Regions from separate parts of the Serratia rubidaea genome, predicted to be linked through region 1. Evidence: predicted binding sites of a transcription regulator. Region 1 holds the regulator's gene; each other region holds the start of a gene.
The links. The regulator CRP, encoded in region 1, controls carbon source genes, mostly activating them, when cyclic AMP is high. The targets are predictions, from matches to a motif close to ATGTGANNNNNNTCACAT.
Positions count from the first base shown of each region.

Region 2: a site for CRP is predicted at 4,491-4,508, ahead of deoC (deoxyribose-phosphate aldolase). Genes of this name have one in related genera too.
Region 3: a site for CRP is predicted at 4,196-4,213, ahead of I6G83_RS22505 (mannitol dehydrogenase family protein). Genes of this name have one in related genera too.
Region 4: a site for CRP is predicted at 3,092-3,109, ahead of I6G83_RS07155 (PTS mannitol transporter subunit IICBA). Genes of this name have one in related genera too.

Region 1 covers NZ_CP065640.1:1,147,005-1,154,908, forward strand. Annotated here, with positions in the region: gene I6G83_RS05365 (phosphoribulokinase) at 22-891, shown strand; gene I6G83_RS05370 (OsmC family protein) at 938-1,345, opposite strand; gene crp (cAMP-activated global transcriptional regulator CRP) at 1,726-2,358, shown strand; gene argD (bifunctional acetylornithine/succinyldiaminopimelate transaminase) at 2,413-3,633, opposite strand; gene I6G83_RS05385 (aminodeoxychorismate synthase component II) at 3,766-4,341, opposite strand; gene I6G83_RS05390 (hypothetical protein) at 4,372-5,235, opposite strand; gene I6G83_RS05395 (helicase HerA-like domain-containing protein) at 5,282-6,808, opposite strand; gene btsR (two-component system response regulator BtsR) at 6,894-7,619, opposite strand; gene I6G83_RS05405 (sensor histidine kinase) at 7,619-7,904, opposite strand, start outside.
Region 2 covers NZ_CP065640.1:2,172,573-2,180,476, forward strand. Annotated here, with positions in the region: gene osmY (molecular chaperone OsmY) at 1-497, shown strand, start outside; gene I6G83_RS10065 (DUF1328 domain-containing protein) at 603-764, shown strand; gene I6G83_RS10070 (CsbD family protein) at 822-1,007, shown strand; gene I6G83_RS10075 (patatin-like phospholipase family protein) at 1,018-2,118, shown strand; gene I6G83_RS10080 (TatD family hydrolase) at 2,115-2,891, shown strand; gene I6G83_RS10085 (NupC/NupG family nucleoside CNT transporter) at 3,097-4,362, shown strand; gene deoC (deoxyribose-phosphate aldolase) at 4,733-5,512, shown strand; gene deoA (thymidine phosphorylase) at 5,584-6,906, shown strand; gene deoB (phosphopentomutase) at 6,974-7,904, shown strand, end outside.
Region 3 covers NZ_CP065640.1:4,776,839-4,784,742, forward strand. Annotated here, with positions in the region: gene torA (trimethylamine-N-oxide reductase TorA) at 1-100, shown strand, start outside; gene I6G83_RS22485 (YkgJ family cysteine cluster protein) at 165-419, opposite strand; gene mtr (tryptophan permease) at 686-1,927, shown strand; gene yeiP (elongation factor P-like protein YeiP) at 2,058-2,630, shown strand; gene uxuA (mannonate dehydratase) at 2,770-3,963, opposite strand; gene I6G83_RS22505 (mannitol dehydrogenase family protein) at 4,298-5,770, shown strand; gene I6G83_RS22510 (fimbrial protein) at 5,822-6,133, opposite strand; gene I6G83_RS22515 (CobW family GTP-binding protein) at 6,454-7,428, shown strand; gene I6G83_RS22520 (phosphatase PAP2 family protein) at 7,477-7,904, shown strand, end outside.
Region 4 covers NZ_CP065640.1:1,539,343-1,547,246, forward strand. Annotated here, with positions in the region: partial or broken gene adhE (bifunctional acetaldehyde-CoA/alcohol dehydrogenase) at 1-2,255, opposite strand, end outside; gene I6G83_RS07150 (hypothetical protein) at 2,538-2,942, opposite strand; gene I6G83_RS07155 (PTS mannitol transporter subunit IICBA) at 3,378-5,294, shown strand; gene I6G83_RS07160 (mannitol-1-phosphate 5-dehydrogenase) at 5,353-6,504, shown strand; gene I6G83_RS07165 (MltR family transcriptional regulator) at 6,598-7,149, shown strand; gene I6G83_RS07170 (YibL family ribosome-associated protein) at 7,248-7,610, shown strand; gene yiiM (6-hydroxyaminopurine reductase) at 7,678-7,904, opposite strand, start outside.

The sequences.
Region 1 (7,904 bases):
TTACTACGGAGTAACCCAAGTATGTCCGCCAAACATCCCGTAATCGCGGTGACCGGCTCCAGCGGCGCCGGCACCACCACCACCAGCGTGGCGTTCCGCAAAATATTCCAGCAGCTGGATATCCGCGCCGCGCAGTTGGAAGGCGACAGCTTCCATCGCTATACCCGGCCGGAAATGGACGCCGCGATCCGTAAAGCGCGCGACCTCGGCCGCCATATCAGCTACTTCGGCCCGGAGGCCAACGACTTCGGCCTGCTGGAGCAGAGCTTTATCGAATACGGCAAAAGCGGCAGCGGCCGCTCGCGCAAATACCTGCATACCTATGACGAAGCGGTGCCCTACAACCAGGTGCCCGGCACCTTCACGCCGTGGGAGCCGTTGCCATCGCCGACCGACGTGCTGTTCTATGAAGGCCTGCACGGCGGCGTAGTGACCGACCAGCACGACGTGGCGCGCCATGTCGATCTGCTGGTCGGGGTGGTGCCCATCGTTAACCTGGAGTGGATCCAAAAGCTGATCCGCGATACCGGCGAACGCGGCCATTCGCGCGAAGCGGTCATGGATTCGGTGGTGCGCTCGATGGAAGACTACATCAACTACATCACGCCGCAGTTTTCCCGCACCCATATCAACTTCCAGCGGGTGCCGACGGTCGACACCTCCAACCCGTTCGCCGCCAAAGCCATCCCTTCGCTGGATGAAAGCTTTGTGGTGATTCACTTCCGCGGGTTGGATCAGATCGACTTCCCCTATCTGCTGGCGATGCTGCAGGGGTCATTTATCTCGCATATCAATACGCTGGTGGTGCCGGGCGGCAAAATGGGGCTGGCGATGGAGCTGATTATGGCGCCGCTGGTGCAGCGCCTGCTGGAAGGGAAAAAGATCGAATAGCGGCGCGCGCCTTACGGGCTTCGCACCCGGCGCACGCCGGGTGAAGTTATTCCACGGCGCGGATTTCAAAACTGTGGGTCACCGTTGCCGCCTGGCTCAGCATCAGCGATACCGAGCAGTACTTTTCGGCGGACAGATTGACCGCCCGCTCCACCACCTTGTCGCTCAGCCCTTTACCGCTGACGATAAAATGCAGATTGATCGCGGTAAAGGTGCGCGGCGCCTCTTCCCGGCGCTGTGAGCTGAGTTTTACCTCACAGTCGCGCACGTCGTTGCGGCCTTTTTGCAGAATCGACACCACGTCGATCGCGCTGCAGCCGCCCACCGACATCAGCACCATCTCCATCGGGCTCGGCGCTTTTTCCCCGGCATTCCCGTCCATTATCACCTGATGGCCCGACGCGGACTCACCGAGGAAGGTCAATCCTTCCACCCATTTCACTCTTGCCTGCATACTGCTCACTCCGGTTAATTTCTTAAAATCAGACTACGCTTTCGCACTAAAACTGGCAACGGAACCTGATGCTGGTCATGCTGAAGCGAGACAACAGAAGACACTCGCCTCACTCTATGCTACAAACAAACCGCAATAACTCTTTTTTGGACACCGATTTTTCAGGGATCTGCCCAAGGAAACGCATCTTCAGCGAGATGTTAACAGAATGTAGCTTGCAGCACCGTCAGCAAGTTAATATGCTAAGGGCAATAGCGTATTTTACGGCACGCCTCAAAACCTGTTTATAGCCCGCATGCATTACCGGTTATCAACGCGTTTAACAGGGATCTTTGATCCCTGTGTTACAAGGCAGCGATTACAACAGAGGATAATAGCGAATGGTTCTCGGCAAACCGCAAACAGACCCGACTCTCGAATGGTTCCTGTCTCATTGCCATATCCACAAATATCCATCCAAAAGTACGCTGATTCACCAAGGTGAAAAGGCCGAAACGCTCTACTACATCGTGAAAGGCTCCGTTGCGGTGCTGATTAAAGATGAAGAAGGTAAAGAGATGATCCTGTCCTACCTCAACCAGGGGGATTTCATCGGCGAGCTTGGATTATTTGAAGAAGGCCAGGAGCGCAGCGCCTGGGTGAGAGCAAAAACCGCCTGTGAAGTAGCTGAAATTTCCTATAAGAAATTCCGCCAGCTGATCCAGGTCAACCCGGATATTCTGATGCGCCTTTCCGCGCAAATGGCCAGCCGCCTGCAGGTCACCTCGGAGAAAGTGGGTAACCTCGCCTTCCTTGACGTTACCGGCCGCATTGCGCAGACCCTGCTGAACCTGGCGAAACAGCCGGACGCCATGACCCACCCTGACGGTATGCAAATTAAAATCACACGTCAGGAAATTGGTCAGATCGTCGGCTGCTCACGCGAAACGGTCGGCCGCATCCTGAAAATGCTGGAAGATCAAAACCTGATCTCCGCACACGGCAAAACCATCGTCGTTTATGGCACGCGTTAATTAATAAGAAAACGGCGCATACGCGCCGTTTTTTATGCTGACGGCAAGGGTAGCTTATGCCGCATTCACCACATCCTGCACCGCACGCTCAAAACGCGCCATCCCTTCTTCAATATCCTGCGGTTCAATCACCAATGACGGCGCAAAACGGATAACGTTAGGTCCGGCGTTCAGGATCATCACGCCATGCGCGGCCGCAGCCGCCAGGAAATCCCGCGCCTTATTCTGATAGGCCGCGCTAAGTTCAGCGCCGATCAGCAGCCCCATGCCGCGAATATCGCTGAACACGCCGTATTTCTCGGCCAACTGCTGCAGTTTGGCCACGTACAGCGCATGGCGCTGCGTAATGCCGTCCAGCACCTGCGGCGTATTGATCACCTCCAGCGCCGCCTCGGCCACCGCGCAGGCCAGCGGGTTGCCGCCGTAGGTGCTGCCGTGCGTGCCGACCTGCATGGCGGAGGCAATCTCCTCGGTGGTCAGCATCGCGCTGATCGGGAAGCCGCCGCCCAGCGCTTTGGCGGTGGTGAGAATATCCGGCGTCACGCCGTAGTGCATATAGGCAAACAGTTTGCCGGTACGTCCCATACCACTCTGCACCTCATCAAACACCAGCAGCGCCTGATGCTGGTCACACAGCGCGCGCACGCCCTGTAGGAACTCGGCGTCCACCGGCGTAATGCCGCCTTCGCCCTGAATCGGCTCCATCACCACCGCGCAGGTGCTGTCGTCCATCACCGCCTTGACCGCCGCCAGATCGTTGTACGGCACGTGCACGATATCGGCCGGCTTTGGCCCGAAGCCGTCGGAATATTTCGCCTGCCCGCCCACCGAGACGGTAAACAGCGTCCGGCCGTGGAAGGCGTTATAGAAGGCGATAATTTTGGTTTTATACGGACTGTGGCGGGTAATGGCATAGTGGCGCGCCAGTTTAAAGGCCGCCTCATTGGCTTCCGAGCCGGAGTTGACGAAAAAGACCCGGTCGGCAAAGGTGGCGTCAATCAGTTTGCTGGCCAGCCGCAGCGCCGGTTCATTGGTGAACACATTGCTGGTATGCCACAGGGTTTCGCTTTGCTGCTGCAGCGCCGCCACCAGCGCCGGGTGGCAGTGGCCCAATGCGGTAACGGCGATGCCGCCGGAGAAATCGATATACTCTTTCCCCTCGCTGTCCCACACGCGGCTGCCTTGGCCCTTTACCGGCACAAACTGCGCCGGTGCATAAACCGGCAAAATCACCTGATCGAACGTGCTGCGATTGACCGCATGTTTTTCCGTCATTATTGGGTTCCACCTCAAGAGATTGGTTTTTTAACGCCGCCACCAAAGTGACAATATAGTCATAAAATATGCATAAAAAACCAATCAAGGGCAAACCAAAATCATCGATAATGGCGAAAAACTTATAACCGATTAACTTTTAAGGAAATTACTCAGCAGCGCGTGCCCCTGCTCGCTGAGGATGCTCTCCGGATGGAACTGCACCCCTTCCAGCGCCAGCGTGCGATGGCGAATGCCCATGATCTCATCGCGCATGCCGTCGCGCTCGCTCCAGGCGGTCACCTCAAAACAGTCCGGCAACGTTTTGGCGTCCAACACCAGCGAATGATAGCGCGTTACCGTCAGCGGATTATTCAGCCCGCGAAAAACGCCGCTGTCCGTATGGCGAATCGCCGACGTTTTGCCGTGCATCACCTCACGCGCGCGCACCACATCGGCGCCAAATGCCTGCCCCAGCGCCTGATGCCCCAGGCAGACGCCCAGAATCGGCAGCCGGCCGGCAAAGTGCGCAATCGCCGCCAGCGAAATGCCGGCCTCGTTCGGTGTGCAGGGGCCAGGGGAGATCACCAGATGCTGCGGCGCCAGCCGGTCAATATCGGCCAGCTGCAGTTCATCATTGCGCTTTACCACCACCTCGGCGCCAAGCTCGCAGAAGTATTGATAAAGGTTGTAGGTAAAGGAGTCGTAATTATCGATCAGCAGCAGCATGGTAAACGTCAACAGTGAAACAGGACCTGATTATACCGCGTCGCGGCACAACTGCCTTTTTCCTTTTTTAATCTTCTCTAACGGCTGCCCGCCCTGCAGCGGAAACAAAAACGTATCATCCTGTTTGAAGCGAATAAACTGCTTCCCGTCCTGAGCGCTATCCCACACCAGAGTGATATCGTCGCTGACGTAACGATCCTCACCCACCCGGCAGGTTTTTACCGGGACGCCGACCAGAGCGGCATAGCCTTGAATGCGCTTCTGGTGCTCAGCATCCATCAAGATGGCGTCGCTCGGCCAAGAACGGTAACCCAACATCATCATGGGGTAATTTGACAACGCCTTGGGAATCGGTGCGATAAGCATCAAACCGCAGGAGACAAAAAACATCGCGCCAATGCGCTGATAGAGCGGGTGCTCGCCCTCCCTGTTATGGAATAAGAACAGCATGTTAAAGATTAAGCCAATACAGAGAAAATAGACGACGGGCCATGACCGCTGACTGTCCCCGGGCAAACACAGTATCGCCACAAAAAACAACAATAAGATCAATGATAAAAACAGCGTAATTTTACCCTGAACAAGTTTGTGGCGAACCAACTCCCTCCCCCAAAATTTCGTCACCAAATAAGCGAGAAAAGTCATTGGCGCAACCGTCGCATAAGCGCCATAGACCAGCCCGACTACCATGATGAAAGAAAACAGGACGGCGACGATGATAAACGTCATGCTCTCTTTCAGGCTCAGGCTGCTGATACCGATACCTTCCACGCATAAATACAGCAGCATCACTCCAATGCCGATAATGCTAACCAACAGCGTTGATGCCGCCAGCAATGACGTAAATAGTTTCAAATGCGATACGACTTTGCTCAACGGCACGGAAATATCCATAACAGAGAAAACAAGACCGGCCCCGAATGAGGCCGGTTTATGGCCGTTACTTTTTACGGCCGCCCATGATCGAACCCAGCACGCCGCGCAGAATTTGCTTGCTCAGATCGCGCGCCATGCTTTTGGCAGCGGTCTGTACAATGCCGTCGCGTTTGCCGCCGCGCGGGCCAGTGGAGCCGAACAGCAGCTCATTCAGACTGCCCATCAGGCCGCCGCCGCTTTGCTGGCCGGCCTGCGGCGCCGCTTTATCCACCGCCTCCGCATCCTGGCCGACGGTGGCAAAGCCCTCGGACGACAGCTTCTCATAGGCCGACTCACGGTCCACCATCTCTTCATAACGGCCGTACAGCGGCGATTTATTGATGGCGCTGTTCAGCCCTTCCGCCCCCAGCATGCCCATTTTTGACTCCGGCGCGATCACCATCGCGCGCTCCACCACATGGGGACGCCCCTTCTCATCGAGGAACGACACCAGCGCCTCCCCGACGCCCAACTCGCCAATCACCGTTTCCGCATCAAAGTCCGGGTTGGCGCGCATGGTCTGCGCCGCCGCCTTCACCGCCTTCTGGTCGCGCGGCGTAAAGGCGCGCAGCGCGTGCTGCACGCGGTTGCCCAGCTGGCCGAGCACGCTGTCCGGAATATCCAGCGGGTTTTGCGTCACAAAGTAAACGCCGACGCCTTTGGAGCGGATCAGGCGCACCACCTGCTCAATCTTGGTCAGCAGCGCCGCCGGCGCGTCTTTGAACAACAGGTGCGCCTCATCAAAGAAGAACACCAGCTTCGGCTGCTCCGGATCGCCCACTTCCGGCAGATGTTCAAACAGCTCCGCCAGCAGCCACAGCAGAAATACCGAATAGAGCTTCGGCTGGTTAATCAGCTTGTCGGCCGCCAGCAGATTGATCACGCCATGGCCGTTGGCGTCGGTTTTCATCAGATCGTTGATGTCGAGCATCGGCTCGCCGAAGAACAGGTTGGCGCCCTGCTCCTCCAGCGTCAGCAGGCCGCGCTGGATCGCGCCGACCGAGGCGGTGGAAATATTGCCGTACTGGGTTTTGAACTGTTTGGCATTGTCGCCGACGTACTGCACCATCGCGCGCAGGTCTTTCATATCCAACAGCAGCAGCGCGTTATCGTCGGCGATTTTAAACACCAGCTGCAGCACGCCGCTTTGCACCTCGTTCAGGTCCAGCAGGCGCGCCAGCAGCAGCGGGCCGAGATCGGAAACCGTGGCGCGGATCGGGTGGCCTTTCTCGCCGTAGATATCCCACGGGATAATGGTGCAGGCCTGCGGTTGCCAGTCGGCGACGCCAATCGCCGTCAGGCGCGCCTGCAGTTTTTCATTCGGCACCGCCTCGGTGCCGATCCCCGACAGGTCGCCCTTCACGTCCGACAGGAACACCGGCACGCCGATGCGTGAAAACTGTTCGGCCATTTTTTGCAACGTCACGGTCTTACCGGTACCGGTCGCGCCGGTAATCAGGCCGTGGCGGTTAGCCAGGGCGGGCAGAATCGCCAAATCCTGAACGGGTTTTCCGTCTTTCATCGCCTTGGCGATAATCCGTGCTTCACTCATTTTCTGTTCCTTTGATGACGCTAACGCGGCGCAGATGCGCCTGTGATGTCATAAAGCTATAAGCGCGGCGGAACCCCGTCAAGCGCTAGCCGCGCAGCCCCAGCTGTTCTTTCAACGATTTCAGGTAGCGGCGGCTGACCGGCACCGCCTCGCCGACCGACATAATCATTTCCGCCGCGCCGCCCTCCTCAAAGCGGATTTCCCGCACCTGTTCCAGATTCACCAGATACTGACGATGGCAGCGCACCAGCGGCGTGCGGCTCTCCAGCGTGCGCAGCGTCAGTTCGGTAAAGCACTCCATGCCGTCGTTGCGCACCACGTAAACGCCGCTGGCGCGCGAGCGGACGGCGATCACCTCGTCAAAGCGCAGCAGGTAAATCCGGCTGTGGCCGGCGCAGGGGATATATTTCAAATAGCCCGCGCTTTCCGGCAGTGCGGCGACATCCTGCGCCGTATGGCGCTGCTGCAGGCGCTGCAGGGTTTTCTTCAGCCGCTGCGGTTCCGCCGGCTTCAGCAGATAGTCAAAGGCATGTTCCTCAAACGCCTGCAGCGCGTATTCATCGTACGCGGTGAGGAACACGATATGCGGCATCCGGTTGGGATCAAGCATACCCACCATCTCCAGGCCGCTGATGCGCGGCATCTGGATATCCAAAAACACCACGTCCGGCTGCAGCCGGTGGATCTGGCTGATGGCCTCAATCGCATTCGCGCATTCGCCGATAATGCACACCTCCGGCTCGGCGGACAGCAGATGGCGCAGGTTGTCGCGCGCCGAAGGCTCATCGTCGACGATCAATATGTTCAGCATCAGGCGGCTCCCTCCAGTGGAACGTATAATGTGATGCGGGTGAACGCCTCCGGTTCACAACTGACCCGCACGCCGTACTCTTCGCCGTAGCGTACGCGGATGCGCCGGTCCACCAGGCTCATACCCAGCCCGTCGCCCGGCGTTTTTTCCTGATACAGGCCGGCGTTATCCGTGACCTGCAGCAGCAGGCGCCCGCCCTCGCTGCGGGCGTCGATGGTGATGCGCCCGGTGCCCAGCAGCTGCGAGGTGCCGTGTTTGATGGCGTTTTCCACAATCGGCTGCAGG
Region 2 (7,904 bases), 1.0 Mb from region 1:
GCTCTATGCAAAAAGTCGACGGTTCGATGAAGAAAGTCGACGGCTATATGGATGACAGCGCGATTACCGCAAAAGTGAAAAGCGCGCTGGTGGAAGACAAAACGATTTCCAGCAACGACATTTCGGTGAAAACCGAAAAAGGCGTGGTGACGCTGAGCGGCTTTGTCGCCAGCCAGGCGCTGGCTGAGCAGGCGGTTGCCGTGGCCGGTAAAGTGGAAGGTGTGAAATCCGTCAGCGATAAGCTGCATGTGAAAGATGAAGCCAAGCAGTCGGTGAAATCTTATGCCGGTGACGCCGCCACCACCACGGAGCTGAAAGCCAAGCTGTTGGCCGATGACATCGTGCCTTCCCGCAACGTGAAAGTGGAAACCACCGACGGTGTGGTGCAGCTGTCCGGCGAAGTGAAGTCACAGGCGCAGTCTGAGCGTGCGGAAAGCATCGCCAAGGCGATTGACGGCGTGAAAAGCGTGAAGAACGACCTGACCGTCAAACCATAATCCGCCCTTCGCGGCGAACTCTGTCAGCAGGGGGCCGGTATCCGGCCCCCTTGATGCGTTTCATCACGGGCGCGCAGGCTGCGCCTCTACGGTAAGGAGAGGCTTATGTTTCGTTGGGGCATTATCTTTTTGGTGGTTGCGCTGATTGCTGCGGCGCTGGGCTTTGGCAGTCTGGCGGGCACCGCCGCCTGGGCGGCGAAAGTGGTCTTTGTGGTTGGGATCATTCTGTTCCTGATCAGCCTGTTTACCGGCCGCCGGCGTCCTTAGCCGACGGGCAAAGTGTAACAAATCTTGAGTCCTTTTCCGGCAGTAGGAGGGCAGATCGTGAACAGTGATATTATTCTCGGACGTTGGAAACAGCTCAGAGGCCAGCTGTGGCAGGCCTGGGCCGAACTTTCCGGCAGCGACTGTGCATGGCTGACCGGCAGTAACGACTGTCTCTCCGGCATACTGCAAGAAGATTACGGAAGAGAGCAAGAAGAGGTATCCTCAGAAAAAACGTCTTACTGAGGAACCCGGGTTGGGCTACAGAATACCCATTACGCTCGGCAATATTGAGCCGCTGGCGTATAAACCATACCGGCCGGGCAAACTGGCGCTGGTATGCGAAGGGGGCGGGCAGCGCGGCATTTTCACCGCCGGCGTGCTGGATGAGTTCCAGCGTGCCCGCTTCAACCCTTTTGAACTGATGATCGGCACCTCCGCCGGTGCGCAGAACCTTTCCGCCTTTATCTGCGGACAGCTGGGCTACGCACGTCGGGTGATCACCCGCTATACCACCACCGCCGATTTCTTTAATCCCCTGCGCTTTGTGCGCGGCGGCCATCTGATTGACCTCGACTGGCTGGTGAATATCACCTCGCAGCAGCTGCCGCTGGCGATGGACGCGGCGGAAAAACAGTTCCACGACGGGCGCGAGTTCCTGATGTGCGCCTGCCGCAGCGACGACTTCGAACCAACCTATTTCCCCGCCCGGCGCGCCAGCTGGCTGCCGACGATTAAAGCCTCCAGCGCCATTCCGGGCTTTTACCGCATGGGCGTTGAGCTGGACGGCGTCAGCTATCAGGACGGCGGCATCAGCGATGCGATTCCGGTGGAGGAGGCCTACCGCCGCGGCGCGGACACCATCGTGGTGATTCGCACCGTGCCGTCGCAGATGTACTATACGCCGCAGTGGATGAAGCGGATGGAGCAGTGGCTGAGCGAAAGCAGCCTGCAGCAGATGGTGCGCATCATGCGGCAGCATGAGCAGAGCTATCACCGCATCCAGCAGTTTATTGAGAAACCGCCGGGCGACCTGCGTATTTTCGAAATCTTCCCGCCGAAGCCGCTGGCGAGCAATGCGCTTGGCAGCCGCCTGTCGTCGCTTAACCGCGACTATCATCTCGGCCGACGCTGCGGCCGCTATTTTCTGGCCACCGTCGGCCACTGGCTGCAGACGCCGGAAAGCGGCGACGGCGTGGCGGTGAAGCGGCCGCTGTCGCGGCGCCTGCTGCAGCCGGAAAGCCTGAGCATGCCGTCGCCGATCGTCAGCGAGATCACGCAGCCGGCGGCGCTGGCGCCTGCGGAGATGCATTTGCCGCCGGACGCGCTGCCGGACGGTAAGGGAGAGACGCTGTGAGCCTGCGGTTTACCGACACCCATTGCCATTTTGATTTCCCGCCCTTCAGCGGCCACGAGGCGGACAGCCTGCGGCGCGCGGCGGCGGCCGGCGTAGAGCGCATTATCGTGCCCTCGGTCACCGCCGACCGTTTTACGCGCGTGATGCAGCTGGCGGAGAGCTATCCGCCGCTGTACGCCGCGCTAGGGCTGCACCCGCTCTATATCGCGCAGCACCATGACGAACAGCTGGCGCAGCTGGAAGGCTGGCTGACGGCGCGGCCGCCCAAGCTGGCGGCGGTCGGGGAGATCGGCCTGGATCTGTACATGGCCGAGCCGCAGTTCGAGCGTCAGCAGACGCTGCTGCGCGCCCAGCTGCAGCTGGCGAAGCGCCATGATTTGCCGGTGATTCTGCATTCACGCCGCAGCCACGACCCGCTGGCCGCCATGCTGCGCCGCGCCGACCTGCCGCGCCGCGGCGTGGTGCACGGCTTTGCCGGCAGTCTGTCGCAGGCGCAGGCGTTTGTGCGGCTGGGCTATTTTATCGGCGTCGGCGGCACCATCAGCTATCAGCGGGCGCAGAAAACCCGCGCGGTGATGGCGCAGCTGCCGCTCAGCGCGTTGCTGCTGGAGACCGACGCGCCGGATATGCCGCTGGCCGGCCACCAGGGCGAGCCTAACCGCCCGGAACGCGCCGCCGAGGTGTTTCAGGCGCTGTGTCAGCTGCGTTCGGAACCGCCCGAGCAGATTGCCGATCGGCTTTGGCAAAATACCCAATCCCTGTTTGCCCTGTAACCGCCGTTACAGCGGTAAAAGTGTGATGCTCATCACGTTATAAGATTTTCGTTTGCGCCTGTTTGTATACATTTGTGATGTAAGACGAGTCTGGCGCAATATTGCTCAGTATAATCCCGCTCCGTTACCAATAGTTAGCCCACAATGATGCCGGGCAGAATCTGTTTTATTTTTCACCACAGGGATACTTTGCATGCAACTCATCATGAGCCTGATTGGGATGGCGGTGTTAATTGCGATCGCGGTGCTGCTTTCCAGCAACCGGCGGGCGATTAACCTGCGCACCGTGCTCGGCGCCTTTATTATTCAAATCGCGATCGGCGCGCTGGTGCTGTACGTACCGCTGGGCCGGCGCATTCTGGGCGGAATGTCGGAAGGGGTGGCCAATGTGATTGCCTACGGCAACCAGGGCATTTCGTTTATTTTCGGCGGGCTGGTGTCCGACAAGATGTTTGAACTGTTCGGCGGCGGCGGCTTTATTTTTGCGCTGCGCGTGCTGCCGGTGATCGTGTTCTTCTCGTCGCTGATCGCCGTGCTGTATTACCTCGGCATTATGCAGCTGGTGATCCGCGTGCTGGGCGGCGGCCTGCAGAAAGTGCTGGGCACCTCGCGCACCGAGTCGCTGTCGGCCACCGCCAATATTTTTGTCGGCCAGACCGAGGCGCCGCTGGTGGTGCGGCCGTATATCGCCACCATGACGCAGTCCGAGCTGTTTGCCGTGATGTGCGGCGGCCTGGCGTCGGTGGCCGGTTCGGTGCTGGCCGGCTACGCGCAGATGGGCGTGCCGCTGGAATACCTGATCGCCGCCTCGTTTATGGCCGCGCCGGGCGGTCTGCTGTTCGCCAAGCTGATGGTGCCGGAAACGGAAAAAACCCATGATACGGACGATGCGACCAAGCTGATTGCCGAAGAGGAGCGCCCGGCCAACGTGATTGACGCGGCGGCCTCCGGCGCGGCGTCCGGCATGCAGCTGGCGCTGAACGTCGGCGCGATGCTGCTGGCGTTTATCGCCCTGATCGCGCTGCTGAACGGCATGCTGGGCGGCATCGGCGGCTGGTTCAACTATCCGCAGCTGTCGCTGGAGCTGCTGCTGGGCTGGATCTTCTCGCCAATCGCCTTCCTGATCGGCGTGCCGTGGAGCGAGGCGATGACCGCCGGCTCCTTTATCGGTCAGAAGATTATCGTCAATGAGTTTGTCGCCTTTATGAACTTCGGCGCCTATCTGCGTCCGGATGAGGCGGTGACCGCCGACGGGCTGCAGGTGCTGTCCGCCCACACCAAGGCGATAATTTCGTTCGCGCTGTGTGGTTTCGCTAACCTGTCTTCGGTGGCGATTCTGTTGGGCGGGTTAGGCAGCATGGCGCCGAACCGTCGTCATGATATTGCGCGTCTGGGTCTGAAGGCGGTGGTGGCCGGCACCCTGTCCAACCTGATGAGCGCGACCATCGCCGGGTTCTTCCTGGCGCTGTAAACTATACTTGCAGAGCGTTTTTCTTTGCCGCCGCCGCAGCCCGGCGGCGGTGAAGAAAGCCCGTCCGGCGCGGCCTGACGGGGTGCGCGGTGAAGCTTTTGTTATTCTGTGAACAATATCGCGTTATTTTGTGATTATTTTCACATATAATCTCTAACTGTTAGAGCGTTACCCCTATTGGATTTTTACACCTGGACGCGGCCCGGCCTATGACCGGCGTGTTCTAATCGTTACTACAGGCTGTTTGCACGTCTAGCCTAATGTGCGGTGAGAAGGACCTCAGTTGCCCTCGGGGAAGTGATTACCCCGCGCTATCTTCACGGAACCAAGTCCGCTCGCCAACAGCAAGCAGCTCAAGTTGGAGAGTTTTATGACCGAATTAACCGCCGCAGCGCAGCGCGCGCTGAGCCTGATGGATTTAACCACCCTGAACGACGACGACACCGACGAGAAGGTGATCGCGCTGTGCCGTCAGGCGAACAGCCCGGCGGGCCACACCGCTGCCATCTGCATTTACCCGCGCTTCATCCCGATCGCCCGTAAAACGCTGCGCGAGCAGGGCACGCCGGATATCCGCATCGCCACCGTCACCAACTTCCCGCACGGTAACGATGATATTGCTATCGCGCTGGCGGAAACCCGTGCGGCCATCGCCTACGGCGCCGATGAAGTGGACGTGGTGTTCCCTTACCGCGCGCTGATGGCCGGCAATGAGCAGGTCGGCTTCGATCTGGTGAAACAGTGCAAGCAGGCCTGCGCCGAAGCGAATGTGCTGCTGAAAGTGATTATCGAAACCGGCGAGCTGAAGGACGCGGCGCTGATCCGCAAGGCGTCTGAAATCTCCATCAACGCCGGGGCGGACTTTATTAAAACCTCAACCGGCAAAGTACCGGTGAACGCCACGCTGGAAAGCGCTGAGCTGATGATGTCGGTGATCCGCGATATGGGCGTCGGCGCGCAGGTGGGCTTCAAGCCAGCCGGCGGCGTACGCACTGCGGAAGAGGCGCAGCATTATCTGCAACTTGCCGCGCGTATCATGGGCGCAGACTGGGCTGATGCACGGCACTTCCGTTTCGGCGCCTCCAGCCTGTTGGCCAGCCTGCTGACCACGCTGGGCTACAGCGCGCAGACGTCCGGCAGCGGCTACTGATTCTCGCTTTCGCCCCGGCGCGTCCGGGGCGTCTTTGACAACACTGCACACGCATATTGCAGGAGGAAATTTTGTTCCTGGCACAAGAAATAATTCGTAAGAAACGTGACGGTCAGCCGCTGAGCGAAGAGGAAATCCGCTTCTTTATTAACGGTATCCGCGATAACGTCGTCTCCGAAGGGCAGATCGCCGCGCTGGCGATGACCATCTATTTTCATGATATGACCATGCCGGAGCGCGTGGCGCTGACCATGGCGATGCGCGACTCCGGCACGGTGCTGGACTGGAAGAGCCTGGATCTCAACGGCCCGGTGGTGGACAAGCACTCCACCGGCGGCGTGGGCGACGTAACCTCGCTGATGCTCGGCCCGATGGTGGCGGCCTGCGGCGGCTACGTGCCGATGATCTCCGGCCGCGGTCTGGGCCACACCGGCGGCACCCTGGATAAACTGGAAGCCATTCCCGGCTTTAATATCTTCCCGGATGACGCCGCTTTCCGTAAAATCATCAAAGAGGTCGGCGTTGCGATTATCGGCCAGACCAGTTCGCTGGCCCCGGCGGACAAACGCTTCTATGCCACGCGCGATATTACCGCCACCGTGGACTCTATTCCGCTGATCACCGGTTCGATCCTGGCCAAGAAACTGGCGGAGGGGTTGGATGCATTGGTGATGGACGTGAAAGTAGGCTCCGGCGCCTTTATGCCGACCTATGCGCTGTCGGAAGATTTGGCGCAGGCCATCGTCGGCGTCGCCAACGGCGCCGGCTGCAAAACCACGGCGCTGCTGACCGATATGAACCAGGTGCTGGCCTCCAGCGCCGGCAACGCGGTGGAAGTGCGCGAAGCGGTGCGCTTCCTGACCGGCGAATACCGTAACCCGCGCCTGCTGGAAGTCACCATGGCGCTGTGCGTGGAAATGCTGCTCTCCGGCGGCCTGGCGCAGGATGACGCCGATGCGCGCGCCAAACTGCAGGCGGTGCTGGATAACGGCAAGGCGGCGGAAATCTTCGGCCGCATGGTGGCGGTGCAGCAGGGTCCGAGCGACTTTGTTGAACGTTACGACAGCTACCTGCCGACGGCGACGCTGAGCAAGCCGGTGTACGCCGAGCGTGAAGGCATCGTCAGCGCCATGGATACCCGTGAACTGGGCATGGCGGTGGTGACCCTTGGCGGCGGCCGTCGTCGCGCCACCGACAGCATCGACTACAGCGTCGGACTGACCGATATGGCGCGCCTGGGCGATCGCATTGATGCCAAACAGCCGTTGGCGGTGATCCACGCCAACGACGAAGAGAGCTGGCAGCAGGCGGCCGACGCGGTGCGCGGCGCGATGACGCTGAGCGACCAGGCGCCGGAAGCGACGCCGGTGGTGTATAAACGCATCACCCAGTAAGGCCATTTATTTAATCGAGGCGGCGCGTATTGCGCCGTCAGAGCGTGGAATCACGCGGGAGAAAACAATGAAACGTACATTTATTATGGTTCTGGACTCATTTGGCATCGGCGCCAGCGCCGACGCTGAACGTTTTGGCGACAAAGGCTCGGATACCCTGGGCCACATTGCCGAAATGTGCGCGCGCGGCGAAGCAGACAACGGCCGCAGCGGCCCGTTGACCCTGCCGAACCTCAGCCGTCTCGGCCTGGGCAAGGCGGCGCAGGAGTCCACCGGCAGCTTCCCGCCGGGACTGGACGAAAATGCCGACATCATTGGCGCTTACGGCTATGCCAGCGAGCTTTCTTCCGGTAAGGACACGCCGTCGGGCCACTGGGAAATCGCCGGGGTGCCGGTACTGTTCGACTGGGGCTACTTTAAAGACGAACACAACAGCTTCCCGCAGGAACTGCTGGATAAGCTGGTGGAGCGCGCCAAGCTGCCGGGCTACCTCGGCAACTGCCACTCCTCCGGTACGGTGATCCTCGATCAGCTCGGCGAAGAACACATGAAGAGCGGCAAGCCGATTTTCTACACCTCGGCGGACTCGGTCTTCCAGATTGCCTGTCATGAAGAAACCTTCGGTCTGGATCGCCTGTATGAACTGTGCGAAATCGCCCGTGAGGAACTGACCGAAGGCGGCTACAACATCGGCCGCGTGATCGCCCGTCCGTTCGTCGGCGACAAGCCGGGCAACTTCCAGCGCACCGGCAACCGTCACGATCTGGCGGTGGAGCCGCCGGCGCCGACCGTGCTGAAAAAGCTGGTGGATGAGAAGGGCGGCGAAGTGGTGTCCATCGGCAAGATTGCCGATATCTACGCCAACGTCGGCATCACCAAAAAGGTTAAGGCGACCGGGATTGACGCGCTGTTTGACGCCACCGTCAAAGAGATGGAGCAGGCCGGCGACAACACCATCGTGTTCACCAACTTTGTTGATTTTGACTCCTCTTACGGCC
Region 3 (7,904 bases), 1.4 Mb from region 1:
GGCGCAGGGCAACTGCGGCCAGATGGCGCAGCTGGAGATCGAGAAGTATCAGGGGGAAGCGCTGCAGAACACCGCCCACGCGGTGCCGGCCGGCGCCTGATGCACGATTAGCGGGAAACGCATCACGGGGCGCCGGCGACGGCGTCCCGTTTTTTATCTGCGGATTAAGGCGCGGTTTCCGCCTCCAGGCAGACAAGATAGATCAGCGCCTCGTCCCGGCTGTCGGCGCACATCTCGCGGCTGGGCTGCAGGCCGGCGCACACCTTCGGGCGCAGCGGAGAGTGGAACAGCCCGCAGCGCAGCCGCTCATCCAGATGGATGCAGGGGGTATTGGCGGGTTTGCCGTCCGGCATGCCCGGTATCGGGCTGGATATGGAAGGCGCGATACAGCAGGCCCCACAATCAATACGACATTCCATACGCAACTCCCGGTAACGGTAAAGGCGCGACGATACCAGAAGCGGCGCGGCAACGATACCGGCCCCGGGGTTTTATTCTGCGGCGACGTCAGGTCGATCGCGGCGGCACCGCCGCTGACTCGTCGGGTTGTGCAAGATAACAACAGGTTATCGGCTAATCATGCACTCTTTATGCGTAATAAGCCCTTTACATGCACCGCGTCACCACGTACCATCACGCTAGTACAAAAGAACCAACGCGCTAAACGGCCACACCAGGAGCCACCATGTCTGCGGACAGCATCCAGAAAATTTCCCGCCCCTCCGTTCTCGGCGGCGCCATGATCATTGCCGGCACCGCCGTCGGCGCCGGTATGTTCTCGATTCCGATTGTCACTTCCGGCGTGTGGTTCAGCGGCTCGGTCGCGCTGCTGATTTATACCTGGGCCTGTATGCTGATTTCCGGCCTGATGATTCTGGAGGCCACGCTGCACTATCCGGCCGGCGCCAGTTTTCACACCGTGGTCAAGGATCTGCTCGGCAACGTCTGGAGCAGCATCAACGGCCTGTCGATCGCCTTCGTGCTGTATATTCTGACCTACGCCTATATTTCCGCCGGCGGCTCGATTATCGCCCATACCCTGGCGAGCAGCCTCGGCGTGGGCCAGACCGGCGCCGGCCTGGTATTCGCCATCCTGGTGGCGTTTATCGTCTGGCTGTCGACGCGCGCCGTTGACCGGCTCAGCACCATTCTTATCGGCGGCATGATCATTAGCTTCGCGCTGTCGGTCGGCAATATGTTCACCCAGGTGCAGCCGACGGTGCTGTTCGATCTGCACAACAGCGACGCCAGCTATCTGCCGTATGCGCTGGCCGCGCTGCCCTATCTGCTGGCGTCGTTCGGCTATCATGGCAACGTGCCGGGACTGGTGAAGTATTACCATAAAGACAGCGGCGCGGTGGTGCGCAGCCTGGTGTACGGCACGCTGCTGGCGCTGGCGATTTATATCCTGTGGCAGTATGTCATTCAGGGCAATATCGCGCGCGAGGCCTTTAAACAGGTGATCGCCGAAGGCGGCAATATCGGCAGCCTGCTGAAACAGATGGGCAACAGCAGCAGCCAGACCGTCAGCCAGCTGCTGAACGCGTTCTCCTATATGGCGCTGGCCAGCTCGTTCCTTGGCGTATCGCTTGGCCTGTTTGACTATATCGCCGACTTTTTCAAGTTCAGCGACGACGGCTGCGGGCGCGCCAAAAGCGCGCTGGTGACCTTCGCGCCGCCAACGCTGGCCGCCCTGCTGTTCCCGAACGGCTTCCTGTACGCCATCGGCTTTGCCGGCCTGGCGGCGACGGTGTGGGCGGTGATCGTGCCGGCGCTGATGGCGCGCGCCAGCCGCCGCCGTTTCCCGCAGTCCGACTATCGCGCCCCCGGCGGCCGCGGCATGATTGCCTTTATCATCCTGTTCGGCCTGATTAACGCCGTCGCGCACTGTCTGGCGCTGCTGGGCATGCTGCCGGTATTTAAATAATCCCGCCTGCGGGACGGCGCGCCGTCCCGCTTGATCCGCGTTTATTTTCACGCGCGCTACTTGCCTGAACGCCGCGGCGCGAGTAACGTGTCGCCACCTCCCAAGACTCCTCGTAAACAGGTTTATTTTTATGGCAAGAGCTAACGAAATTAAACGCGGCATGGCGATCAGCCACAACGGCAAACTGCTGCTGGTGAAAGATATCGACGTGCAGAGCCCGAGCGCCCGCGGCGCCAGCACGCTGTACAAAATGCGCTTCTCCGACGTGCGCACCGGGCTGAAGGTGGAAGAGCGCTTTAAGGGCGACGACATCCTCGACACCATCTCGCTGTCGCGCCGCAAGGTGACCTTCTCCTATATCGACGGTGAAGAGTACGTGTTTATGGATGAGGAAGATTACACGCCGTATATCTTCAAAAAAGAGCAGATCGAAGACGAACTGCTGTTTATTCCGGAAGAGGGCCTGCCGGGCATGCAGGTACTGACGCTGGACGGCCAGGTGCTGGCGCTGGAGCTGCCGCAGACCGTGGATATGGAAATCGTCGAAACCGCACCGGGCATCAAGGGCGCATCGGCCAGCGCGCGCAACAAACCGGCGACCATGGCCACCGGCCTGGTGATCCACGTGCCGGAGTATCTGAGCAACGGCGACAAGATCAGAATTCATATTGCCGAGCGTCGCTACATGAGCCGCGCCGACTAAAAAACCCTGCGTCTTTCAAGCCGCAGCGTCGTTGGCTACGTCCGTTCACCCCGGTCACTTACTGATGTAAGCTCCCGGGGATTCGCGGACTTGCCGCCTTGCTGCGACTTGAAATCCTTTAGGTTTCCCCCCCGCGCTTTTACGGCAAAAGTTCCGGGAAGAAACGCCGTTTAAGCGCCAGCTCCACGCCGCGGATCTCCGCCAGCCCTTTCAGACGACCGATCGCCGAATAGCCGGGGTTGGTTTTCTTGCGTAAATCATCCAGCATCTGATGACCGTGATCCGGACGCATCGGGATCGGCCGGCGGTCGCCGGCGCGCAGTCGCCGCTGCTCTTCGTTCAGAATCGCCTCAATCACCGCCACCATATCGACATCGCCCTGCAGGTGCGCTCCCTCATGGAAGGTTTTCGGGTTCTCTTCGCGGCAAGTGGCGCGCAGGTGGGTGAAGTGAATGCGATCACCGAAGGTTTCGATCATCTTGACCAGATCGTTATCGGCGCGCACGCCGTAGGAGCCGGTGCACATGGTAAAACCGTTATAAATGCTGTCGACGCATTCCTTCAGCCACTGCATATCCTCGATGGTGGAAACGATGCGCGGCAGGCCGAGGATCGGCCGCGGCGGATCGTCCGGATGCACCGCCAGGCGGATCCCCGCCTCTTCCGCCACCGGCACGATCGCCCGCAGAAAGATAGCCATATTCTGCCGCAGCTGCGCTTTATCAATCCCCTCATACTCCGCCAGACGCGCGCGGAACTGCTCAAGGGTGTAGCCCTCCTCCGCCCCCGGCAAACCGGCGATAATATTGCCGGTCAGTTTGGCGATCTCCGCCTCGCTCATCGCGGCGAAATACGCCTGCGCCTGCGCCTGTTCATCGGCGCTGTAATCCTGCTCCGCACCGGCGCGCTGCAGAATATGCAGATCGAAGGCGGCGAAGGCGATCTGATCAAAACGCAGCGCTTTGGATCCGTCCGGCAGCTGATACGCCAGATCGGTGCGCGTCCAGTCGAGGATCGGCATAAAGTTGTAGCACACGGTATCAATGCCGCAGGCCGCCAGATTACGCAGCGACTGCTGGTAGTTGGCGATGTAGCGCGCGGCGTCACCGCGCTGGGTTTTAATATCCTCATGCACCGGGATACTTTCCACCACCGACCAGACCAGCCCCTTCTCCGCCAGCAGCGCCTGGCGCGCCTTGATCTCGTCAACCGGCCACACCTCGCCGTTGGCGATATGATGCAGCGCCGTCACCACGCCGCTGGCGCCCGCCTGACGCACATCATCCAGAGAAACCGGGTCATTCGGCCCGTACCAACGCCACGTCTGTTCCATACCGTATCCTTATTATTGCGCCTGCCGATCGCCTGTGGTGAGGCAGATCGCATATTTCAGAGAATGTTGTTATACCAACTTGCGATAGATGTCATTCATCTTTAACTTACTCTTTCGCCGCCGGCTGTCAAAATGCAAACTTCGTTTGATTGATCCATCTCACGCTTCGCGCTTTATTTGCCATGACAGCGGCGTAATGACTAACGTCGCCGCGGCGGCTATGGCACTCTGAATGCGATGCCGTCCGCACGCGGCCTTACCGATAACGCACGGCCAACTGGTCTGATAGCTTTTCCGCCGCCGGCCAGCCATTTACTTTGCTACGGAGCTTTGCATGAACACGATCGCCAACCAGCCGCTTCCCGCCGATGTCCAACAGCCGAGCTACGACCGCAGCGCCCTGCGCAGCCGCATCGTCCATATCGGCTTCGGCGCGTTTCACCGCGCCCATCAGGCATTACTGACCGACCGGGTGCTTAACCGTCAGGGCGGCGACTGGGGGCTGTGTGAAATCAGCCAGTTCAGCGGCGACAAGCTGTTTGCAACGCTGCGCCGGCAGGACCACCTCTATACGGTGTTGGAAAAAGGCGCCGCCGGTAATCAGGCGATCGTTATTGGCGCGGTGCATGACAGCGTCCACCGCAAACTGGAAGGCGTAGAGGCGGTGCTGGAAAAGCTGGCCGAACCGCAGGTGGCGATCGTCTCCATGACCATTACCGAAAAAGGCTACTGTATTGAACCCGGCAGCGGACGCCTGGACCTGCAGCATCAGGCCATCCGCGCCGATCTGGCCAACCCCGACCAGCCGAGCAGCGTGCCCGGCCTGCTGGTGGAAGCCCTGCGCCTGCGTCGCCAGCGCGGGCTGCCGCCGTTTACCGTATTGTCCTGCGATAATATTCCGGAAAACGGCCGCGTGGTGCGCCATGCGGTGATCGATCTGGCGCAGGCGCGCGACGCCGATCTGGCCGCCTGGATCGCAGCGCAGGTCACCTTTCCCAGCACCATGGTCGACCGCATCGTGCCGGCGGCCACACCGGAAACGCTGGATGAAATCGCCGCGGCGCTGGGCGGCGTCGAGGACGAGTGCGCCATCGCCTGCGAGCCGTTTATTCAGTGGGTGGTGGAAGACAACTTCGTTGCCGGTCGACCCGCGTGGGAGATCGCCGGCGCACAGCTGGTGGACGACGTACTGCCGTTCGAACAGATGAAGCTGCGCATGCTGAACGGCAGCCACTCATTTCTGGCCTACCTCGGCTATCTTGCCGGCTATCAGCACATCAACGACTGCATGACGGACGTCAACTACCGTCAGGCCGCCCGCCGGCTGATGCTGGCGGAACAGGCGCCGACGCTCAGCGTCAGCGGCATCGATCTCGCCGCCTATGCCGACCAGCTGATCGAGCGTTACAGCAACCCGGCGCTGCAGCACCGCACCTGGCAGATCGCCATGGACGGCTCGCAAAAGCTGCCGCAGCGCATGCTGGACTCCGTGCGCTGGCACCTGGCGCACGGCGGCGAGTATAGCGGTCTGGCGCTGGGCGTCGCGGGCTGGATGCGTTACGTCGGCGGCATCGACGACGCCGGGCAGCCGATAGATATTCGCGACCCGATGCTGAGCACTCTGCAGCAGGTGGTCGCCAGCACGCCGGATGACAAGCAGCGGGTGCGTCAGCTGCTGGCGATCAACGCCATTTTTGGCGAGGCGCTGCCGCAGGATCCGGCGTTTGTCGCGGCGGTGACGCAGGCCTATCTGTCGCTGCGCGATCGCGGCGCGCGTCAGACGGTGCAGGAGTGGGTCAGTAACTAATAAGCAGAACGATCGGCCATGCCGGGCAACCGCGCCCGGTATGGCCGGCGGTTAACGATAATCTATCGTCATTATGGCAAGTTGCTGTTGCTGGTCCACCCAGCGAATCTCCGTCGTACCCAAATGCTGCGGCAGTTCTTTGCGCGTCGTCTCGAAGTTCGGCAAGGTGTATTGCTGGCTTTGATAGTGACGCCCATTGCGATAACATTCCGTCTGCGCCGTCGTTGCCGTAATATTCAGCTCGCAAGGGCTCTCCACCACTGCGCCAATAAAGCGGACGGTGCCGCCGAGCGCGCCGGCATGGCCGGCCATCATCCATAAACACAATGCGCCTACGACAGTGATAAACCTATGGGTATTCATGGCCACCTCATATTTTTATTAAGCCAATTTAAACATAGGGGATATACCTAGGAGTAATCTCAAGAACAGATGCCACATTTGTTGAGTGCTTGCTCAATTAACAGAAGAAAAACAAGCTAATAACAACAAAGACCGCACTGAACATAGTGATTTTCCTTAGGAAATTTCTTGTATCGCAAGATGGATTTTGAAACCAGAAAGGCGCATTTTTATCTGCAAGATTTGTGATTCAGCACACGTGTCCGGGAGAGTCAGTGATAATCCCATCAATAATGCTCAATAATTGAACTGTTAAATAAATTAACATCAGGAATATATTTATGACGAAAACCAACCTGATCACCGGCTTCCTCGGCAGCGGCAAAACCACCACCATCCGTCACCTGTTGGCGAACAAGCCGGAAAATGAGCGCTGGGCGGTGTTGGTCAACGAGTTTGGTGAAATAGGCATTGATGGCGCGTTGCTGGCCGACTCCGGCGCCGTACTGAAAGAGATCCCCGGCGGCTGCATGTGCTGCGTCAACGGGCTGCCGATGCAGGTCGGGCTGAATATGCTGCTGCAGCAGGCCAAACCCGACCGGCTGCTGATTGAACCCACCGGCCTTGGCCATCCGAAGCAGATCCTGTCGCTGCTGACGCAGGACACCTACGGCGGTTGGATCGATCTGCGCGCCACCGTCTGCCTGCTGGATGCCCGCCAGCTGCGGGAAGCACGCTATCGCGACAATGAAAACTTCCGCGATCAGCTGGCGGCCGCCGACCTGATTATGGCGAACAAAAGCGACGTCTGGCAGGCGGCCGACCGCGACGCGCTGCAAAGCTGGCAGGAAAACGCCGCCGCCGGTCGGCCGGTCTACCAGATTGAACGCGGACAGATGGACGTCGCGCTGCTCGACCTGCCGCGCACCAACCACGCGGAACTGCCCGACGGACAGCATCATCATGCGCACGCCGCGCCCCAGGGGCTGGCCGCACTGCGCCTGCCGTCCAACTCGCGCTGGCGTCGGGCGCTGAACCAGGGGCAAGGCTACACCGCCTGCGGCTGGATTTTTGACGGCGATACCGAGTTTGACACCATCGGCATGATGGAGTGGATCCGCCTGGCGCCGGTCGACCGCGCCAAAGGCGTGGTGCGCATTGCCGAAGGAACGCTGGTGATCAACCGCCAGGGGCAGGATCTCAGTATTGAAACCCGTCCTGCGCCGCCGCTGGACAGCCGCATTGAATTGATCCACAGCGCGGACGCCGACTGGAATGCGTTGCAATCGGCTTTGTTTAAGATTCGTTTAGGCTGACGGCTTTACCGTTATCATCGTTTTTTGACTATCGACACAGGTTATTTCATGACGCGCCGTAATCTTCCCCGTATTCTGCTCCTTAATATCCTGGGCATCGCCTTATTCTTGTCCTGGTATTTACCCGCCAACCACGGGCTGTGGTTTAAAGTGGATTCGGCCATTTTCTTCTTCTTTAATCAGCATCTGGCCAGCGATCCCGCCTTTTTACACCTGGTGGCGATTACCAATAACCGCGCCTTTGACGCCATTTCGCTGATCGCCATGGGGCTGCTGTACCTCTATTTTTATCTGAAACAGGATGCCTATGGCCGCCGTCGCCTGCTGGTGACCGGCGTGGTGATGCTGCTGACCGCGGTGGTGCTGAACCAGCTGGGGCACCTGCTGCCGGTGAAACACCCCAGCCCGACGCTGACCTTTGATAATATCAACCGCGTCAGCGAGCTGACCGGCATTCCGACCAAAGACGCCTCCAG
Region 4 (7,904 bases), 390 kb from region 1:
TAACGGATGACGTTGGTCAGCAGCATGGCGTTGGCCAGCCCGTGGGCGATGGGAAACTCCGCCCCCAGCTTGTGCGCCATGGAGTGACAGATGCCGAGAAAGGCGTTGGAGAAGGCGATGCCGGCGATGGTGGCGGCGTTGTGCACCCGTTCCCGCGCACGCGGGTTTTGCGCGCCGGCCTGATAGCTGAGCAGCAGGTTCTCCTTCAGCAGCTTCAACGCCTGCAGCGCCTGGCCGTCGGCATATTCGTTGGCCTGTACCGAGACATAGGCTTCCAGCGCGTGGGTGATGGCGTCCATGCCGCCGTAGGCGCACAGCGTTTTGGGCATCGTCATCACCAGGTCGGCATCGACGATCGCCATATCGGGCGTAAGCGCATAGTCGGCCAACGGGTATTTTTGGCCGCTGGCTTCATCGGTGACGACGGCGAACGGCGACACTTCCGAACCGGTGCCCGAGGTGGTGGGAATGGCGATCAGCCGGGCTTTAACCCGCGTGCTGGGGTAGGTATAAATGCGTTTGCGGATATCGTGAAAACGCAGGGCGAGATCGCTGAATTTAACCTCGGGATGTTCGTACATCATCCACATCACCTTGGCGGCATCCATCGGTGAACCGCCGCCGAGCGCGATAATCACGTCCGGTTTAAACTGCAGCATGCGCCGGGCGCCGGCGTTGACCATCGTCAGGGTCGGCTCCGCGCCCACCTCGGCGAACACCTCGGTTTCCACCCCTTGCGCATGCAGGATCGCCAGCACCGGTTTGACGAACCCCTGGCTGAACAGATACGGCCCGGTGACGATAAACGCGCGTCTGGCTTTGCCCTGCGCTGCTACCTCTTTCAGCGCGCCGGACAAGGCGCCGCGGCGGAAGTAGATGGCCTGCGGCAGCTTGTGCCACAGCATGTTTTCCGCGCGTTTGGCCACGGTTTTACGGTTAAGCAGATGTTTGGGGCCGATATTTTCCGAGACGGAATTGCCGCCCCAGGAGCCGCAGCCCAGCGTCATGGAGGGAGGCAGCTTAAAGTTATACAGATCGCCGATGCCGCCCTGCGAGGCCGGCGTATTGATCAGAATGCGCGAGGTTTTCAGCCGGGCGCCGAAGCGGGCGATGCGCGCCTGCTGATTATCCTGATCGGTATACAGGCAGGAGGTGTGGCCGGCGCCGCCAAACGCGGCCAGGGCGACGGCTTTATTGATGGCATCATCGAAGTGCTGTGCGCGATACATGCCCAGCAGCGGCGACAGCTTCTCGCCGGAGAACGGTTCATCGTCGCCGATCCCGCTCACCTCGCTGATCAGCACTTTGGTGTCGGCAGGCACCTCAATGCCCGCCATTTCCGCGATTTTCAGCGCGGATTGCCCGACGATATCGGCATTGATCCGCCCCTGTTTCATAATGATATTGCGCACCGCCTGCCGCTGCGGCTCCGGCAGCAGATAGCCGCCGGCGGCGGCAAAGCGTGCGCGCACCTCGTCATACACCGCGTCGACGACGATTACCGACTGTTCAGAGGCGCAGATCATGCCGTTATCGAAGGTTTTGGACATCAGCACCGAGGCGACCATGCGGTTGATATCCGCCGTTTCATCGACCACGACCGGCGTATTGCCGGCGCCTACGCCGATGGCGGGCTTGCCGGAGCTGTACGACGCCTTGACGCGGCCAGGGCCGCCGGTGGCCAGAATCAGATCCACCTGCGGGTGGTGAATCAGCTGGTCCGCCATCTCGACGGTCGGGCTGTCCAGCCAGCCGATAATATCGGCCGGCGCGCCGGCCTCCACCGCGGCGCGCAGGATCACTTCCGCCGCTTTATTGGCGGCGTTGCTGCCTCTGGGGTGGGGAGAGAAGATAATGGCGTTGCGGGTTTTCAGGCTGATCAGCGCCTTGAAAATAACCGTCGAGGTGGGGTTGGTAGCGGGGACGATACCGCAGATGACCCCGATCGGTTCGGCGATGGTCAGAGTGCCGAACGCCTCGTCTTCCGCCAGAATGCCGCAGGTCACCTCGTCCTTGTAGGCATGATAGACATGCTCGGAGGCAAACTGATTCTTCATCACCTTGTCTTCAACGATGCCCATGCCAGACTCGTCAACCGCCAGCTGCGCCAGCGGGATGCGGGCGTCGGCTGCCGCCAGCGCCGCAGCATGAAAAATTCTGTCAACCTGCGCCTGAGAATAGTCGGCGTATGCCTCCTGAGCTTTTCTGACGCGCGCAACTAACTTGTTTAATTTCGAAGTCGTGATGTGTGACATATTTTTCTCCCGCCGAAAATGCAATAAATAAATTATTAATCGCCAAGACAGAGAGAAAGTATAGGTAGCCGTTATCAGCTTGCGAGTGAATTTATAAAAAAAAATCCTAAGCGGATAATTAAAATGGAAAAATATCTCACACACATATATATCAGCAGGTTATGACGTAATTTTAAATTATTATAGGATGTGGTTTGAATTATTTTTGATGATAATAATTTATGCCTTTATTTATTTGCATGCTATTTTTATGTTTTTATTAAGGTGCTGTTATTGCATGAGTTAGTTGGGGTTCACTCTGGGTGGTGTATGGATATATTTCTTTTTGTGATTTTGTTTTTTATTTGTTGAGTAATTGATTGGATATAAGTCGATGTGTGTTTTGTTGTTTGGCCTTACACGATTATCACCGCTATCTAAGGCGCTAATAATGCTGCGAAAAGCCATGCCGGATATTGATGGCATTATTTTTATTGCCGGGATGAGAGAATACATGCTTTTAATTAACGCCCAGAATAATAGCGCCTTTTCGCGTTCTGTTTCCCTGCGTGAAGCCTGATGGTGATATCCCATGACACCCAAACGGCGCGGATGCGGCGGGCAGGGAATACCCCCACCGATGGCGGCAAAGCCCCGGGGAACCCCGCAGGATGCGCCGCAGCGCCGGTTTTCTGTACTACACTTCACGATAATCCCGCGTTGTAACTTTATTACGGCTAAACGGCCCGTTTTCTCGCGCTGGCGCCTGCCGACGCGGGGACGTTGCTCAGGCCGCGTCGCGCCGAAAATAAAATGTGATAAACATCACAATACAAAAACAAAAATGCAAAATTAAAATGTGATTTTAATCACAAAAAATAGCGTTTTTGGCTCATTATGGCGGCAGTGTTGCTTTTTTACACGCTCTAATTGTGATCGCGATCACCATGAAGGGTGGTGTTTATAGCCTCTTTGAGTGACTTGTGTCACAAAATTTTCACCAAGTACGCGTTGTCAATCGAGCGTGCTAGAGTCCGCCTCACAGACAGCACCAAGCGGCTGGAACGTAACAACAATAATGCGCGCTCTTATTCATTCGCCGGCGCGTAATGCTATTACCGCTTCACAATAGGGGTGTGTTTTATGCTTTCACCAGACATTAAGGTCAAAGTGCAGAACTTTGGCCGTTTCCTCAGCAATATGGTGATGCCAAACATCGGCGCGTTTATCGCCTGGGGCATCATCACCGCACTGTTTATTCCTACCGGCTGGCTGCCGAACGAAACGCTGGGCAAGCTGGTCGGCCCGATGATCACCTACCTGCTGCCGCTGCTGATCGGTTACACCGGCGGTAAACTGGTGGGCGGCGAGCGCGGCGGCGTGGTCGGCGCGATCACCACCATGGGGGTGATTGTCGGCGCCGATATGCCGATGTTCCTCGGCGCCATGATCGCCGGCCCGCTGGGCGGCTGGGCCATCAAGCATTTTGACCGCTGGGTGGACGGCAAGATCAAGAGCGGCTTCGAGATGTTGGTGAACAACTTCTCCGCCGGCATTATCGGCATGCTGCTGGCGATCCTGGCCTTCCTCGGCATCGGGCCGCTGGTGGAAACGCTGTCCAAACTGCTGGCGGCGGGCGTACACGTCATGGTGGTGCACAACCTGCTGCCATTGACCTCGATCTTCGTCGAACCGGCGAAAATCCTGTTCCTGAACAACGCCATCAACCACGGCATCTTCTCGCCGCTGGGCATTCAGCAGGCGACCGAGGCCGGCAAATCCGTCTTCTTCCTGATTGAAGCCAACCCCGGCCCGGGGCTGGGCGTGCTGATGGCCTATATGTTCTTCGGCCGCGGCAATGCCAAACAGTCCGCCGGCGGCGCGGCGATCATCCACTTCTTCGGCGGCATTCACGAAATCTATTTCCCGTATGTGCTGATGAACCCGCGCCTGATTCTGGCGGTGATCCTCGGCGGCATGACCGGCGTATTCACGCTGACGATGCTGAACGGCGGCCTGGTGTCGCCGGCCTCACCCGGCTCGATTCTGGCGGTGCTGGCGATGACGCCGAAGGGCGCCTATTTCGCTAACCTGGCGGCAATCCTGGCGGCCTTCGTGGTCTCCTTTGTGGTCGCCGGCTTCCTGCTGAAAACCTCGAAAGTGAAAGAAGAGGACGATCTGGAAGAAGCGACCCGCCGGATGCGCGATATGAAATCACAGGCGAAAGGCAGCCAGGCGGCCGGCGCCGCGCTGGACGGCGACCTGAGCACGGTACGCAAAATCATCGTGGCCTGCGACGCGGGCATGGGCTCCAGCGCCATGGGCGCCGGGGTGCTGCGTAAGAAAGTGGCCGATGCCGGGCTGACCCGCATTTCGGTCACCAACAGCGCCATCAACAACCTGCCGGACGACGTGGATCTGGTGATTACCCACCGCGACCTGACGGAGCGCGCGATGCGTCATGCGCCGCAGGCGCAGCATATCTCGCTGACCAATTTCCTCGACAGCAACCTGTACAGCGACCTGACCGCGCGCCTGCTGGCCGCCAACGGCGGCGCGTCCCAGCCGCAGCCGGCGACGGCCGCGCCTGACGAGAGCGCCGCCGACGACGAACCGGCGCTGTTCAAACTGGGGGAGGACAACGTGTTCCTCGGCCTGGAAGCCAGCGATAAAGAGCAGGCGATCCGCTTTGCCGGCGAGCAGCTGGTGAAAGGCGGCTACGTCGAGGCGGAATACGTGCCGGCGATGCTGGAGCGTGAAAAACTCACCTCCACCTATCTGGGCGAATCCATCGCCGTGCCGCACGGCACCATTGAGGCCAAAGACCGCGTGCTGCGCACCGGGGTGGTGTTCTGCCAGTACCCGCAGGGCGTGCGCTTCGGCGACGAAGAGGACGAGGTGGCGCGCCTGGTGATCGGCATTGCCGCGCGCAATAACGAGCACATCCAGGTGATTACCAGCCTGACCAATGCGCTGGACGACGACACGGTGATTGAGCGGCTGGCGAATACCACAAGCCGGCAGGAAGTGCTGGAGCTGCTCGGCGGCAAGAAAGACTAAATCCCATAGGGGCGCAGCGTCAGGCTGCGCCCTTGTCATATTTAAGAAGGTTATCATTATGAAAGCATTACATTTTGGCGCCGGTAATATCGGCCGCGGCTTTATCGGCAAACTGCTGGCCGATGCGCATGCCGAACTGACTTTCGCCGACGTTAACCAGACGGTGCTGGACGCGCTCAATCAACGCAATAGCTACCCGGTGCGCATCGTCGGCGAGCAGGAGCGCACGGAAACGGTGAGCAACGTCAGCGCCGTCAACAGCGGCAGCGATGACGCGGTGGCGCTGATCGCCGACGCCGATATCGTCACCACCGCCGTCGGCCCGCAGATCCTGGCCAAAATCGCCGGCACGATCGCCAAAGGGCTGAGCGAACGCCGCCGGCAGGGCAATGCGCGGCCGCTGAATATTATCGCCTGCGAAAACATGGTGCGCGGCACCAGCCAGCTGAAACAGCAGGTCTTTGCCGCGCTGTCGGCGGACGACCAGGCGTGGGCGGAGCAGCATGTCGGCTTCGTCGATTCCGCAGTGGACCGCATCGTGCCGCCGGCGGAAGCGGGCAGCGACGATCCGCTGGCGGTGACGGTGGAAACCTTCAGCGAGTGGATCGTCGACCAGACCCAGTTCAAGGGCGCGCCGCCGGCGATTGCCGGCATGGAGCTGACCGATAACCTGATGGCGTTTGTCGAACGTAAACTGTTTACGCTCAATACCGGCCATGCGATTACCGCCTATCTGGGCCAGCAGGCCGGGCTGCAGACCATCCGCGACGCGATTCTCGACCCGGCGGTGCGCCAGGTGGTGAAGGGCGCGATGGTGGAGAGCGGCGCGGTGCTGATCAAGCGTTACGGCTTTGCGCCGGAAAAACACGCGGCCTATATCGAAAAAATCCTCAGCCGGTTTGAAAACCCTTACCTGCACGACGACGTCGAGCGCGTGGGCCGCCAGCCGCTGCGTAAACTGAGCGCCGGCGACCGCCTGATCAAGCCGCTGCTGGGCACGCTGGAGTATGGCCTGCCGCACGCCAACCTGATTCAGGGCGTCGCCGCCGCCATGCACTACCGCAGCGCCCAGGATCCGCAGGCGCAGGAGCTGGCGCAGCTGCTGAGCGAACGCGGGCCGAAAGCCGCGCTGGCGCAAATTTCCGGTCTGCCGGAGGACGGCGAGGTTGTGGAACAGGCCGTAGCTGTGTATAACGCCATGCAAAAGTAGCGCGTGATGATGAACACACGGGCGCAGCGTGCTGCGCGCCTGCAGCCCGAGTTCGCCATTGACGGTCTCCCCTACGCCTTTCGAACAGCGACGATGGAAGAAGCACAGGCATTTGAAAACCAGGTTCTGGAAAAGCTGAACGCCGGCAAAACGGTACGCAGCTTCCTGATCGCGGCGGTAGAGCTGCTGGCGGAAGCGTTGAACGTACTGGTGGTGCAGGTGTTCCGCAAGGACGACTATGCGGTGAAGTACGCCGTCGAGCCGCTATTGTCCGGCGCCGGTCCCCTGGGGGAACTGTCGGTGCGGTTGAAGCTGATGTATGGCCTGGGGGTGATCGCGCGTCATGAGTATGAAGACGCCGAACTGCTGATGGCGCTGCGTGAAGAGCTGAACCACGACGGCGCCGAGTACCGCTTTGTCGATGATGAAATCCTCGGGCCGTTCGGCGAGCTGCACTGCGTCAGCGCGCTGCCGCCGCAGCCGGCGCTGTTGCCGCCCGGCGAGGCGGATGAAGCGCTGCTGGCGATGCAGCAGCAGCGTTACCAGCAGATGGTGCGCTCCACCATGGTGCTGTCGGTGACCGCGCTGATTGCCGGCATCGGCGCCAAACAGCCGTCGCGCCTCTCCCCGCTCGGGCGCCCGTAACGGCGTCCGCGCATCCCGCCGGGTAACCGGCCGCGCATTTTGCTACAATGCAGCAAACCCTCCTTAAACGTGCCGGTTCGGCACTTCAGGTCAGAGAAATGAAAGAGAAAGAAAAGGCAGAGATTAAGCGCCTGAGCGACCAGCTGGACGCGCTGAACCACAAAGACGTCCAGGTGATCCAGCAGGGCAATCCGGAGCTGATCGCGCAGCACAGCAAGGAAAAAGAGAAGCTGGCGACGGAGATCGAGCGCCTGAAAAACGTGCGTACAGAAAAGCTGAGCGGCGAAGCGCAGAAACTGCAAAAACTGCCGTTCAGCCGTGAAATCACCAAAAAAGAGCAGGCCGATATGGGCGCGCTGAAGAAAAGCGTGCGCGGGCTGGTGGTGGTGCACCCGATGACCGCGCTGGGCCGTGAAATGGGCCTGAAAGCGGTCACCGGCTACGCGAAAAAAGCCTTCTGATCCCCGGCGGGGCGACGCGTGCGCCCCGTCACTCCTCCCCGCAGAGCCTCTTCCTCGCCGCCGTTCGTCAGCGGCCCAGCAAACGACGGTTAAAATCTTCGATTTTGCCGCTGCGGATGCGCAGCAGCAGGGTTTTGCTCCAGCTGGCGGATAGCCCGGCCGCCGACAGCAGGCGGCGATACTGCTCCTCGTCAAACGGCATATGCCAGGCGATGCTTACCGCTTCGGCCACCGAGACCTCGCTGCAGCGCGCCGCCAGTTCCAGCGGCAGGTCGCCGCTTACCTGGCCGGGCG